Regions from separate parts of the Paucibacter sp. KCTC 42545 genome, predicted to be linked through region 4. Evidence: predicted binding sites of a transcription regulator. Region 4 holds the regulator's gene; each other region holds the start of a gene.

Region 1 (3,204 bases), 760 kb from region 4:
GAAAGCGCTGCTGCCAGCGGTTCAGCAACGCCTCGTCTTGGGCGCAGGTGGGGAGTTGTGACATGGCGCTCAAAACCCACTGCGCTGGGCGCGACTGGTGAAAAAGATGCCGCTCGGCGCGTCGGCCTTGAGCGTGGCTTGGCGCGCGAAGCTGCGGGTGTCCAGCACGTTGACGGCGTTATCGTCACGGGTCGAAATCCAGACCGACTCACCGCGAGGAGTGAACTCCATATGCAGCACCGCCTTGCCGGGGCTGAGGGTTTGAATGACCTGCCGGCTCTGCGTATCAATCACCTGGACCTGGTTGTAGTCAGGCACCGCGAAGTTCACCCAGACTTGGCGCCCGTCCGGCCGGGCCATCACGAAGACCGGCTGGCCGGCCACCGGGATACGGCCCAACTCCTGCCAGCTGTCAATGTCCACCACCAGCACCTCATGCCGGCCGATGGCGGGCAGATAGGCCTGCCGGCCGGCAATGGCCCAGCCGCGCAAGTGCGGCATCTTGAAGACCGGCAATGGCTCCTGGCCACGGCCATAGCCGGCCAAGATTCGCTCGGCCTTGGGCTGCGCGGCCCAAAGGTCGATCTTGACCAACCCGTCTTCCCCGAAGAGGCCGGCGATGTAGTAGCGGCCATCCGGTGTGATGAGGGCGTCATAGGGCTGCCGACCAACGTTCTTGAACTTCTGCAACTGCGGCGCTTGGCCTGCGGCCACGCCGGAGAGATCGGCGATCCAGATCTCATTGGCATCGAACAAGGCGTACATGAAACGCTGGCCCGGCAGCTCAACCAAGCCCACTACGCGGGACAGCTTGCCAGGCTCGTACTCCGCCGGTATATCTGCCACCAGGCGCAGCGTCTGGCTGTCAAACACCCGGATGCCGCCCGGCTGATAGTTCTGCGCGGCCACCAGGCTGCCGTCTTGCGAGATGGCGCCGCCAATCGAATTGCCGCTTTGCTGAATCCGGTCCACCAGGCTGCGGCTGGGCAGATGCACTTTGCTGAGCGCGCCATCGCGTCCAAAAACAAAGGCGTAGGCGCCGTCGCGGGAGTAGACCAGGGAAGCATGCGACAAGTCGCCCAGCCCCTTGATCGCCCCCAGCACCTCACGGCGGCTGGTGTTGACCACCTGCAAGCTGCCACTGGCGCGTTCAACCACCAGGCCGAGATCCCCGGTGCCCACCGACAAGGGTGGCAGCGGTGACGCCGGTGGCGTGGCGACACAGGCGACCAGCGGGACGCACAGGCTGAGCAAGGCAAGCATGCGTGCGCCTGCGCGTTTGAAACGACGGACGCGATGGACAGACATGAATGAGGAAATGGAGACGAAGTTCATGGCCTGTGCTCTTGCGTAGCAAGTTCCTGTTTTGGCGCTGGGGGCCGCTGCATATAGGCCGCCAGCCAGTCCGCTTCTGCGGCAGTGATCATGCTTTTCCAGGCAGGCATGGGTGTGCCCGGCCGGCCGTGGTAAATCGTGGCGGCAATCGCCGCTTGCGGCATTTGCTGCACGGCCTCAGCGTGAATGGCTGGCCCCAGGCCGCCGGTCAAGCGCAGGCCGTGGCAGGAGCCGCAGTCGTGCGCAAGCATGCGCCGTAGCTCTTGCTGGCGGGCCGGGCTGGGTTGGATGTCGGCAAGCACGGGGCTCGACGGCGCGGGCTGAGCCTCCACGACGGACCCAGACAGCCCGTAGAGCAACACAGTTAGCAGCAGCAGAACGTTGCGATTCAACATGGCGCCATGCTCCCCTGCGAGGCATCAACTGTCCTTGAACTGCATCAAGGACGAAGAGAAGCCACGCTCACCACAATCAGGCCATGCACCACAAACAAGGTGTCAGCGCCGGAGCCCCAAAAATGAATCCACGTATCGAGCCCCGCCACCTCTCTCGCTCCAGCCGCAACAGCCCGACTTGGGCACAAGTGACCCTGGTCGGCGCCGGCCCCGGCGACCCCGAACTATTGACGCTCAAAGCCGCGCGCGCGCTGGCTGAGGCGGAGCTGGTGCTCTACGACAATTTGGTGTCGGCGGAGGTGATGGCCCTGGTCAATCCCGCGGCGGAGACGATCTTCGTCGGCAAGAAGTGCGGCCTTCACGCCCTGAGCCAGGAAGGCATCATTGAACTGATGATCAAGCTGGTACGCGGCGGGCGCCGCGTGCTGCGCCTCAAAGGGGGGGACCCCTATATCTTCGGGCGCGGTGGCGAAGAGGCTGAGGCCCTGGCTGCGGCAGGCATTCAGTTTGAAACCGTGCCCGGCATCAGCGCCGCACAAGCGGCCGGCGCTGCGGCGGGCATTCCGCTGACGCACCGCTCACATGCCGGCACCCTGATCTATGCCACCGGTCATCTTCGCGCCGCCAAGGACACAGATGATGCCGACTCAGAGGCCCTGCCGCTGGACTGGCCCATGCTGGCCCGGCCTCACCAAACCGTGGTGATTTATATGGGGCTGAACAGCCTGCCCCTGATCAGCCGCCAACTGATTCTGCATGGCTTGCCTGCCGATACCCCGGCCGCGCTGGTTGAGAACGCCAGCCTGCCGAAGCAGCGCTGCATCCGCGGCAGCTTGGCTGAGTTGCCGGAGTTGGCCCGCAGCCACGCCCTGAAGTCCCCTACTCTGCTGATGATTGGCGAGGTGACCGCCATGCATGAGCGGCTCAGCCCGGCGATGCGCCAAGCCGATGCCCAGCAGCCCTCGGGGCTGAAGCAAGCCGCCGCAATGGTTACAACCGGCTCGCTGGAGCGTCACTGCAAGGTGTAGCTGGCCAACTCGCGGGGCTGCAAGATATGGATGTCGCGCCGCGAGATTTGAATCAAGCCTTCGTCCTCTAACTCCCGTAGCACTCGGGAGAAGTACTCTGGCGTCAGGCTCAGGCGCGAGGCGATCGTGGCCTTGCTGACCGGCAGCGACACGGTATGGGGCCGGGCCGGTGCGCAGCTCTCGTCTGATTGCCCCTTCAGTAAGAAGCCCACCACTCTTTGCAGACCACTGTGCAGGCAATAGCTTTCCACGTCATGCAGCAAATTCTGGATGCGCTGTGAGGCCTGGGCCAATAAGCGCAGCGAGAAATTGGGGTCCCGGCCAATCTGCGCGACCAAGGCGGCCTTCGGAATGCGCAGCAAGAGCGAATCACTGAGTGACAGCGCGCTGAAGCCGTGGCGCTGGTCATTGAAGATGGCGGACTCCCCCAGGCTTTGGCCCGGGCC
Region 2 (3,204 bases), 1.1 Mb from region 4:
CGCCACAGCCCGGCTGTTGAGCTCGACGGAAACCGTGGCCGCAAAGCCGCAGCGGCCATCAAGGCGACCGGCGTCAGGGCGCCGGCCGAAAGCAAAAGTTGGGGAAATTCCATGACACGACCCTGTTGAAGCTGTTGGGGCGCATCATCCGGATTGGAGTATGTTCTGTAAAATACATTGAAAAGCATAAAACAATACTAAAAACAGAACAATGCAACTCGATCAGCTGAACTTTCATCACTTGTTCTACTTTTGGCGGGTCGCCAAGCTGGGGCATCTGACGCGCGCCGCCGAAGAGCTGCACACCTCGCAATCGGCGGTGTCCTCGCAGATTCGGCAGTTGGAAGAGCGCCTCGGCGAAGACTTGTTTGCCCGCGAGGGGCGCCGCCTAACGCTGACGGACACCGGCCAATTGGTGCTCGCGTATGCGGAGAACATCTTTGGTCTCGGCCAGGAAATGCTGGGCCGGCTGCAGGGCCGCATGGCCGGCATCACGCGTTTGCGGGTCGGCAGTGTGGCCACCTTGTCGCGCAACTATCAGGAGAACTGGATTCGGCCTTTGCTGGCGGACCCCACGGTGGTCTTGACCCTGGAGTCCGGGCTGCTGGAGGGCTTGATCGCGCGGCTGTTGCAGCATCAGCTGGATGTGGTGCTGGCCAACGAAACCGTGCCCGCCGATCCGTCGCGGCCGCTGCATTGCCGCTTCCTGGGCAGCCAGGCAATCTCCTTGGTCGGCCCGGCGAGCCGCTGGCAAGCGCAAAGCCTGCGTATGCCCGAGGATCTGGACGGTCTGGATATCGCCTTGCCCGGGCCACGCCACGCGCTGCGGGCGCAGTTCGATGCGCTGTGCGCTTCGGCGGGTGTAACGCCTCGGCTGCGGGCCGAAGTGGACGATATGGCCATGCTGCGTTTGATTGCGCGTGACAGCGGCTGGTTGACCGTGCTGCCGCAAGTGGTGGTTCAAGATGAGTTGCGAGCCGGGACCTTGGTCCCCGTCGCGCAGTCAAGCGCCTTGCAAGAGCGCTTTTACGCCATCACCACGCCGCACCGGCACCGCATCGAGGCGCTTGAGCATTTGATGGATCGAATGCCTGAGGGCTGAGTGCCTGGCGCGAGGCTGGCTCGGAGCGCGGCCGCTGTGGCGAAGGCCCGGGCACCAGCCTGCGGCGATACTGCGCGCTGGAGAGCAAAAAACAAACGGCGCGGATGGCTGGTGCGAGTGCAAGCGCCGGCCACCAGGGACGGCCGGCGCTTGCGTTCGTTTTCATCGTTTCATGCATCAGACCCGACTACTTTTTGAACAAGCCTCAGGCGCCCCGCTGCCAGACTGGGGGCAATTGGAGCCCTCCTATCGACTGGTGCACTTCAGCAAGGGCGCCGATATCTTTGCCGAAGGTGAGTGGCAGCCTTTTGTCTATGTGATCCGCCACGGCATGGTCAAGCTCAGCTATTTCAATGAGCAGGGCGAGGAGTGGATCAAGTCCTTTATCGGCGAAGGCGACTTCTTTGCCTGCCCGAACGTGCTGGTGGCCGGCCAGAAGACCGACTACTCAGCGATTGCGCTGGAGTCTTGCCAAGTCGAGCAGATTCGCTACGTCGACCTGCGCGAGCTGATGGGGCGCCACGCCAGCTGGCAAGGGGCGGTCTTGCAATTGCTGGAGCGGCACATCGTGCGCAAGGAGCAGCGCGAGCGCCAACTGCTGACCATGCGCCCTGAGGAGCGCTATCAGTCCTTTTTGAACAGCTATCCCGCCTTGGCGGAGCGCATCCAGCAGCGCGATATTGCGCACTATTTGGGCGTTACCCCCGAGGCCTTGAGCCGGATCCGCAAGCGCCTGCGGGCTTGATCTAGCGCAAGTGCGGCGCATGTGAAATTGGCCGATTGATTTGGATCATTTGAAGCGCGGCTCGCAGCGACGAAGCTGACGGCACTTTCCCAGTTTCGCAATGCTTCGAATTGCGTGAACTGGGCTTTCGCCGAGTTTTGCGGCTTCTTCGCTGACCAATCGACCCCACCATGCTGACCTCTGCATCCAATCGCGCTCCCTCCTCAGTCAAAGCCTATTTGCTGGGCGGCGGCATCGGCTCCATGGCCGCCGCGGCCTTCATGATCCGGGACGCCAAAGTGCCTGGCGCCAACATCACCATTTTTGAAGCCTCCCCGCTGATGGGCGGCAGCCTGGACGGCGCCGGTGACGCCGAGCGCGGCTACTCGCTGCGTGGCGGCCGCATGCTGACCACCGACAACTACGAGTGCACCTGGGACCTGTTCAAGACCATCCCTTCGCTGGAGCATGCCGGCCAAAGCGTGTTTGACGAAACCCTGGCCTTCAATGAGAAGTACAAGGCGCATTCGATGGCGCGCCTGGTCAATCGTCAGCGTGCCAAGATGCCAGTCGAGTCCATGGGCTTCTCTATGCACGACCGGGTGGAGTTGTTGCGCCTGAGCAATGCCAGCGAAGAAGAGCTGGGCACCTCCACCATCACCGACTGGCTCTCGCCCGCTTTCTTCGAGACCGAGTTTTGGTTCATGTGGGCCACCACCTTCGCCTTCCAGCCCTGGCACAGCGCCGTGGAATTCAAGCGTTATCTGCACCGCTTCATGCTGGAGTTCTCGCGCATCGAGACCTTGGGCGGCGTCAAGCGCACCGTCTATAACCAGTACGACTCTTTTGTGCGCCCGCTGCAAGCTTGGTTGCAAGCCCAGGGTGTGCAGTTCGTGATGGACGCCAAGGCGACCGACCTGGAGCACCGCGAAGCGGGTGGCAAGTTCGTAGTGACTGCCATTCAGCTGAAGCGCGCGGGCGCCATTGAACGCGTCGAGGTGGGTGCCGATGATCTGGTCTTCTTCCAGAACGCCTCCATGACCGATGCGTCCAGCCTGGGTTCCATGCACAGCGCGCCGCCCGCCTTGACTAAGCGCGATAGCGGCGGCTGGACCTTGTGGGAGAAGCTGGCCCAAGGCCGCCCCGAGTTTGGCAACCCCGCCGCCTTCAACAGCAGCATTGCCGAGTCGATGTGGAATTCTTTCACCGTCACCCTCAAGGACACGGTGTTCTTCGACAAGATGCGCGCCTTCAGCGGCAATGAGCCGGGGACAGGTGGCTTGGTGACCTTCAAGGACTCGAACTGGTTGATGTCCATCGTGCTGGCGCATCAGCCGCACTTTGCCAACCAGCCGGCCGATGTGCAGGTGTTCTGGGG
Region 3 (3,204 bases), 130 kb from region 4:
ATAGCCCACCACGGTCGGCTTGCCGGTGGTGCCCGAGGAGGCGTGAATGCGCGCGACCTGGTTCTGCGGCACGGCGAACAGGCCGAAGGGGTAGTTGTCGCGCAGATCGTGCTTGGTGGTGAAGGGGAAGCGGCTCAGGTCCGCCAGCGTCTTGAGGTCGCTGGGGTGCACGCCGGCCGCATCAAAAGCAGCCTTGTAATGCGGCACATTGTCGTAAGCATGGGCCAAGCTCCAGCGCAGGCGCTGCAGTTGCAGGGCTTGCAACTCGTCGCGGCTGGCGGTTTCGATCGGGTCCAACTCGCCCGGGGCGGGAATTCTTGCGCTCATATCAAAAGCTCGTCCTGAGTCAGTCAGTCAGCGGAAGCGGCGGCATCCGTGGGCATGGGCAAGAGCACCACGGGCTTGCCCTTGATGCGGTAAGACTTGCCACGGAACACCGCGATCAGCTCGTCGTTCTGGTTGGTGATGGTGATGTCGTAAACGCCGGTGCGACCGGCCAGCGACACCTCGTGGGCCACGGCTTTGAGCCGGTCGCCCAGACGAGCCGGTGCCACGATGTCGATGGCAAAGCCCGAGGCCACCGTCAACTCGTTGTAGGAGTTGCAGGCGAAGGCAAAGGCCGAGTCGGCCAATGTGGTGATGAAGCCGCCATGGCAGATGTCAAAGCCATTGAGCATGGACTCTTTGATCGTCATGACCAGGGTGGCGGCGCCGGGGGCGATGGCCAGAATCTCCATGCCCAAACCCTTGGACGCGCGGTCGTTGGCAAACATGCCATCCCGCACCGCTTCGGCGATTTCTTGTGCATTCATGGTGTCAGCGATCCTTGAACACGGGCTTGCGCTTTAGCAAGAAGGCATTGACGCCTTCTTGATAGTCGTCGCCAAAGCCAAGCTGGCTTTGCGTCAGCCCCTCTTGCTTGAGCGCTTCGTCAAAGTCCAGCAAACCGGCCTGGTCAAACAAGCGGCGGGTCTGCGCCATCGCGCGCACCGGGCTTTGGCTCAGGCGCTGCGCCAGGGCTTGGGCGGTGGCGGCCAAGTCTTCGTCGGCCACCACTTGGTAGATCAGGCCCATGGCTTGCGCCTCGGCTGCCGGCAGCTTCTCGCCCAGCAAGGCCAACTGCAGCGCGCGCGCGCGGCCCACCAAGCGCGGCAGCAGCCAAGTGCCTCCGCAGTCGGGAATCAGACCGATCTTGGCAAAGGCTTGAATAAAGCTGGCCGACTGGCCGGCCAAGACCAGATCACAGCCCAAAGCCAAATTAGCGCCCGCCCCAGCAGCCACCCCATTGACGGCCGCAATCACCGGCACCGGCATGCTGCGCACGCGCAGCGCCAGGGGCACGTAAAAGCCGTCCAGCAACTGGCCGATGTCCTTGGGCGCGTCGGCCGGGTCATCGCTGGGCTTGACGTAGGGGTCAGACAAATCCTGGCCGGCGCAGAAGGCGCGGCCCGCGCCGGTGATCACCACACAGCGCACCGAGGCATCCTCGGCCGCGGCATCCAGCGCCTCGCGCAGCTGAGCCAGCAAGACCGAGGTGAAGGCATTGAGCGCCTGCGGACGGTTCAGCGTGAGCGTCAACACGGCGCCGTCCTGGCTGCTCAAATACTGCGGTTCTAGCTGCATGCGTGGCCCTGAATTGCGGCACAGTGGCTGGGCCTACCTCGGGCCCCGGCACTGCAATTTGACAAAAGTCGACCAAACAAACATTCTTGACCGACCGGTCGGTAGATCGTAGGCTGTGCATTGATTTAACGCAAGCGCAGCAAGGCAGTACTAACCCTAGACCGCCCAGCCCGCTCGCGCCAAAAGCCCTTTCGCCCACTCAGCTGCTTCAAACCCGAGAGCTCAAACACCATGCCCAGCTATGCCATCGACGGCGTCATCCCCGTCGTTCACCCCAGTGCCTACGTTCACCCCAGCGCAGTTTTGATTGGCGACGTGCATATCGGCCCGGGCTGCTATATCGGCCCCTGCGCCAGCCTGCGCGCCGACTTCGGCCGCATCGTGTTGGAAGCGGGCGTGAATGTGCAAGACAGCTGTGTGGTCCACGGCTTCCCCGATTCCGTCACCCTGGTGGAGACCAATGGCCATATCGGCCACGGCGCCGTGCTGCATGGCTGCACCGTGCGGCATGACGCGCTGGTGGGCATGAACGCGGTGGTGATGGACGAGGCCGAGGTCGGCGCCTACAGCATCGTCGCGGCCTGCGCTTTTGTGCGCGCCGGCCTCAAGCTGCCCGAAAAATCACTGATCGCCGGCTTGCCCGCCAAGGTCATGCGCGCCTTGAGCGAGGACGAGATCAAATGGAAATTGCATGGCACCCAGACCTATCAAGACCTGACCCTGCGTTGCCACGCCGCGCTGGTGGAGGTGCAGCCGCTGACAGCTGAAGAGGAGAACCGGCCGCAACTGAAGGTGGCGGGGCCAAAGACCTTGATTGCGAACAAGCGGGCTTGAGCGAGGCAGGGACAGCGTCGAGGCATCGGGCGTCCGCATTGGCGGCACCTGATGTGCGCCGCCTGCCTGCATCAAGCCGCCCTCAAACCCCGAGCACGCAGTGCGGCAGAACGATGTCCACAACCAAGCCGCTGCCGGGTGCACCGCCCAGGCTGAGCTGGCCGCCAATCTTTTGCACCATCATGAACACTAGGTGCAGACCAAGCCCCGTGCCGCCCTGCCCCCGTTTGGTGGTGTAAAAAGGTTCCAGCATGTGAGCGCGGACATCAGGTGCCACGCCTGCACCATCGTCGCGCACCTGCAAATGGAGATCCTCACCCACCGCATTGGCCTTGATGGTCACGGTCAGTGTTCGCCCTTCAACGCAGCCATGTTTCAGGGCATTCATCAGCAAATTCGACACCATCTGCCCCAAGCTGCCCTTGGGCAAGCGCACGCGAAGACCCGCGGGAACCTCCAGGCAATGATGGGCGCCGCGCTGATCGAATTCGGCCCAATGGGCGGCCAGCAGCTGCGCCAGCTCTTGTGACAGCAGCAGCTCCACCGGGGCCGCGGTCGCTTGCGCGTTGGTCAGGGTCTGAAAGCTCGCCAGCAGATCAGCGGCGCGTTCAAGATTGCGCAGCACCAGGTCACCCGCTCTTTCGATCCGCAAACTCAGCTCTTGCAGATGGCTGCGCGACACTTTTTCCGCCCGCACCGCCTCAATCAGTTCGCGGGCATAAGTCTTCAGGCCCGATGAAGAGGTGA
Region 4 (3,204 bases):
GTCGTCGCGGGTCAGGGCCAAGCCACGCTCGATGGGCAGCTGGCCTTGACGCAAGGTGTCGTAATAGGCCTCCAGCGTCTTGACGTTCTGGCTGTAGTTGGCGCCAACGCGGCCGATCGCCGACACACCCAAAGCAATCAGGTCACAGTCCGGCTGGGTGCTGTAGCCCTGGAAATTGCGATGCAGGCGGCCCTGGCGCTTGGCTACGGCCAAGGAGTCATTGGCCAAGGCGAAATGGTCCATGCCGATATAGCTATAGCCATGCGTCATGAAGCCTTCAATCGCGCCGTGCAACATCGCCACCTTGGCGGCACCCGGCGGCAGTTGGGCTTCGTCGATACGGCGTTGCGGTTTGAAGCGCTGCGGCAAATGAGCGTAGCCGTAAAGCGCGATGCGATCCGGCTTCAAGGCACCCACTTGCTCGATGGTGCGAGCAAAGGACTCGGGGGTTTGCAGCGGCAGACCGTAGATCAGATCCACATTGGTGGACTCAAAACCCAGCTCGCGCGCCGCCGTCATCAAGGCCTCGACGCTAGCAAAGCTCTGCTGGCGATGCACCGCCTTTTGAACATGCGGATCAAAATCCTGCACGCCGAAACTCAGGCGGTTGAAGCCCAGGCTGCGCAGATGCTTGAGGCGGTCCACATTGACCGTGCGCGGATCCACCTCGATGGCCATCTCGGCTCCGGCAACGATGCGGAAGCGCTCACGCAAGGCCTGCACCAAGCCCGTCAACTCTTCATCGCTGAAGAAGGTCGGCGAACCGCCACCCAGATGCAGCTGAGACACCCCGGCGCCGCGACCCAGATGGACCAGCGTCAAGTCCATCTCGGTGATCAAAGCTTGCAAGTACTCCGCGGCTTTGTCGTGATGCTTGGTAATGACCTTGTTGCAGGCGCAGTAGTAGCACACCGATTCACAGAAGGGGATGTGCACATAGATCGACAAGGGCGCAGCGCCGCCAATCTGCGAGCCGGTGGCCCTTTGCACCAAAGCCTGCGCGTAGTTCTCGGCGGTGAAGGCCTCAACAAAGCGATCCGCGGTCGGGTACGAGGTGTAGCGTGGCCCGGACACATCGAAACGACGCAACAGGTCTTCGTTGATGATGCTCACGGCGGAGTCTTTGCCTGACAGGGCTTGGGGCTGGGTGATAGAAACCATGGCTCGCATATTGCCAAGCCCGCCACACAAGCGATTGACCGAGATCAAGTTTGGCCTCATTCTTTGCCCTAACAATCGCATGTATTGCGCATTGGGCTTGAGCTAAATCATGTTTGGCGAAGCCGATAAGCGGCGATCAGACGTTCGAATCGCCGCCTTGCCCCGAACAGATGCCGACAACGGCGCCTGCCCACTGCGATATGCGTCATCCATAATGCACTCTATGAACGTCACCGTACCTATCAAGATTGAACCGCTCAAGGTCGCCTGCTCCAGCTGCAATTTGCGCGAGCTTTGCCTACCCGTGGGCTTGTCGTCGGGTGACCTCGAGCAGCTGGACGAGCTGGTTGCCACCCGCCGCCAAGTGTCGCGCGGCGACACCTTGTTCCGTAGCGGCGATCCGTTCCAGTCGCTTTACGCGGTGCGCACCGGCTTTTTCAAAACCTGTGTCTCGTCGGAAGATGGCCGCGACCAAGTCACTGGCTTTCAAATGGCGGGCGAATTGCTGGGCCTGGACGGCATCAGCACCGACCGCCACAGCTGCGACGCCGTGGCGCTCGAAGATTCCCAGGTCTGCGTAATTCCCTTTGAGCAACTGGAAGAGCTGTCGCGCGAGTTCACCGATTTGCAGCGCCAGTTCCACAAGATCATGAGCCGGGAAATCGTGCGCGACCACGGCGTGATGCTCTTGCTGGGCAGCATGCGGGCGGAGGAACGCCTGGCAGCCTTCTTGCTAAACCTGACCCAGCGCCTGCAGGCGCGCGGCTTCTCCGCCGCTGCCTTGGTGCTGCGCATGACGCGCGAAGAAATCGGCAGCTATTTGGGCCTGAAGTTGGAGACGGTCAGCCGCACCTTCTCAAAATTCCAGGAAGAGGGCCTGCTGGAAGTGAAGCAACGCCACTTGCGCATCCTTGACCAAGCGGGCCTGCAAAAGCTGGTGAACAACGGCGCCTGCTAAGCCCTAGGCTTAGCGGCTGCTGAGCCGCGCCAGCGGCACAATAAAAGAAGGGCTGAGTGGTACTCAGCCCTTCTTTCTTTCATTCAGGCATTCAGCATTGAGCGCCGCCCGAGCGAGCGGCCTACTTCGACCTACTGCGGCCATCGCCGCGGGTGAATGGCTTGAGGTGCATCAGGCGTCTCCGGCAAGGTGGCCAGCATCAGGCTGATGCTGGATGCCAAGCTGATGACGCTCCAAAAAATCAGAAAGCTGAGCGTGTAAACGGCCTGGCGGGAGAGTTCCATACGCTCGCCGCCGAACCAGGTCAGATCGCTGGGGTCAACCACCGAAAACACCAAACCCTCGGTCACCCCTGCCATCACAAAGGCCGGCCAGGCAATGGCCATCGCCCAGCGTGCCAACCTGGACGTAGGTGGCGGCAGATCCACCGCAAAGGTGGCGTCATCCGACTCAACACGATTGCGGGGCTCGGTATTCATCTTATTGCGTACCAGTGGCAGCGTGATTGCGGCCCTTCATGGCCGGTGCCAAGGAGGCCGGAGCGGCTTCCTTGGAAGCCTTGCCCACATACGTGGTCTGCACCTTGGACTCGTCCAGCACCGTCTCGGGGAAATGCAGGGCCAGGTACAGGGTCACAAAGCTGGCAAGCACCACCAGACCCGGTCCACCCCACACCAGCCACATGAACTTCTCACGCCACCAGGGGCTAGAAGACTCGGTCTTGCTCTTGTTTTCTTGACTCATTGCGTCAACTCCTGCTTTGCAAGGACTTCTTATTCAAAAATTCGTTCGCGCTTAGCGCGGCACGACAAAGGTCGATTTTTCCTTGATCTCGATCTTGCCGCTGGCCACACCTGCTTTGTCAACCGCCTGTCCCATCAAGGCAAACGAGATGGCATGCGCGCCGACACCGGCCTGCGCCGCCGACTCCGGCGGAATACGCACCGCCACCGACACCCAACGCGCTTCGGCCGGCGCCAAGACCAAGCTCACTGGCTTACCCAAGGCGATGCCTTCCATGCCCTTGACGCTGACGCTGAACTGCTGCGCGCCCTCGGTCGCATTCATGATCTGCAGGCGATAGA

The links. Region 4 encodes FNR, which switches genes on or off when oxygen is low (the NO sensors DNR and NnrR bind a similar motif). Its sites were predicted from a motif close to TTGATNNNNATCAA; they were not measured.
Region 1: a site for FNR is predicted at 1,765-1,778, ahead of cobA (uroporphyrinogen-III C-methyltransferase). Genes of this name have one in related genera too.
Region 2: a site for FNR is predicted at 1,883-1,896, ahead of AT984_RS15970 (oleate hydratase). Genes of this name have one in related genera too.
Region 3: a site for FNR is predicted at 1,682-1,695, ahead of AT984_RS11975 (phenylacetic acid degradation protein PaaY). Genes of this name have one in related genera too.

The regions. Positions count from the first base shown of each region.
Region 1 is NZ_CP013692.1:1,850,830-1,854,033, forward strand. It holds gene ahbB (siroheme decarboxylase subunit beta) at 1-64, opposite strand, end outside; gene AT984_RS08215 (cytochrome D1 domain-containing protein) at 70-1,263, opposite strand; gene AT984_RS08220 (c-type cytochrome) at 1,332-1,730, opposite strand; gene cobA (uroporphyrinogen-III C-methyltransferase) at 1,853-2,758, shown strand; gene AT984_RS08230 (Crp/Fnr family transcriptional regulator) at 2,743-3,204, opposite strand, start outside.
Region 2 is NZ_CP013692.1:3,706,936-3,710,139, reverse strand. It holds gene AT984_RS15985 (NADH-quinone oxidoreductase subunit L) at 1-113, opposite strand, end outside; gene AT984_RS15980 (LysR family transcriptional regulator) at 212-1,102, shown strand; gene AT984_RS15975 (Crp/Fnr family transcriptional regulator) at 1,275-1,847, shown strand; gene AT984_RS15970 (oleate hydratase) at 2,018-3,204, shown strand, end outside.
Region 3 is NZ_CP013692.1:2,748,004-2,751,207, forward strand. It holds gene paaK (phenylacetate--CoA ligase PaaK) at 1-327, opposite strand, end outside; gene paaI (hydroxyphenylacetyl-CoA thioesterase PaaI) at 351-812, opposite strand; gene AT984_RS11970 (enoyl-CoA hydratase-related protein) at 817-1,623, opposite strand; gene AT984_RS11975 (phenylacetic acid degradation protein PaaY) at 1,855-2,457, shown strand; gene AT984_RS11980 (sensor histidine kinase) at 2,540-3,204, opposite strand, start outside.
Region 4 is NZ_CP013692.1:2,615,272-2,618,475, forward strand. It holds gene hemN (oxygen-independent coproporphyrinogen III oxidase) at 1-1,161, opposite strand, end outside; gene fnr (fumarate/nitrate reduction transcriptional regulator Fnr) at 1,385-2,119, shown strand; gene AT984_RS11360 (hypothetical protein) at 2,251-2,598, opposite strand; gene AT984_RS11365 (hypothetical protein) at 2,600-2,863, opposite strand; gene ccoG (cytochrome c oxidase accessory protein CcoG) at 2,915-3,204, opposite strand, start outside.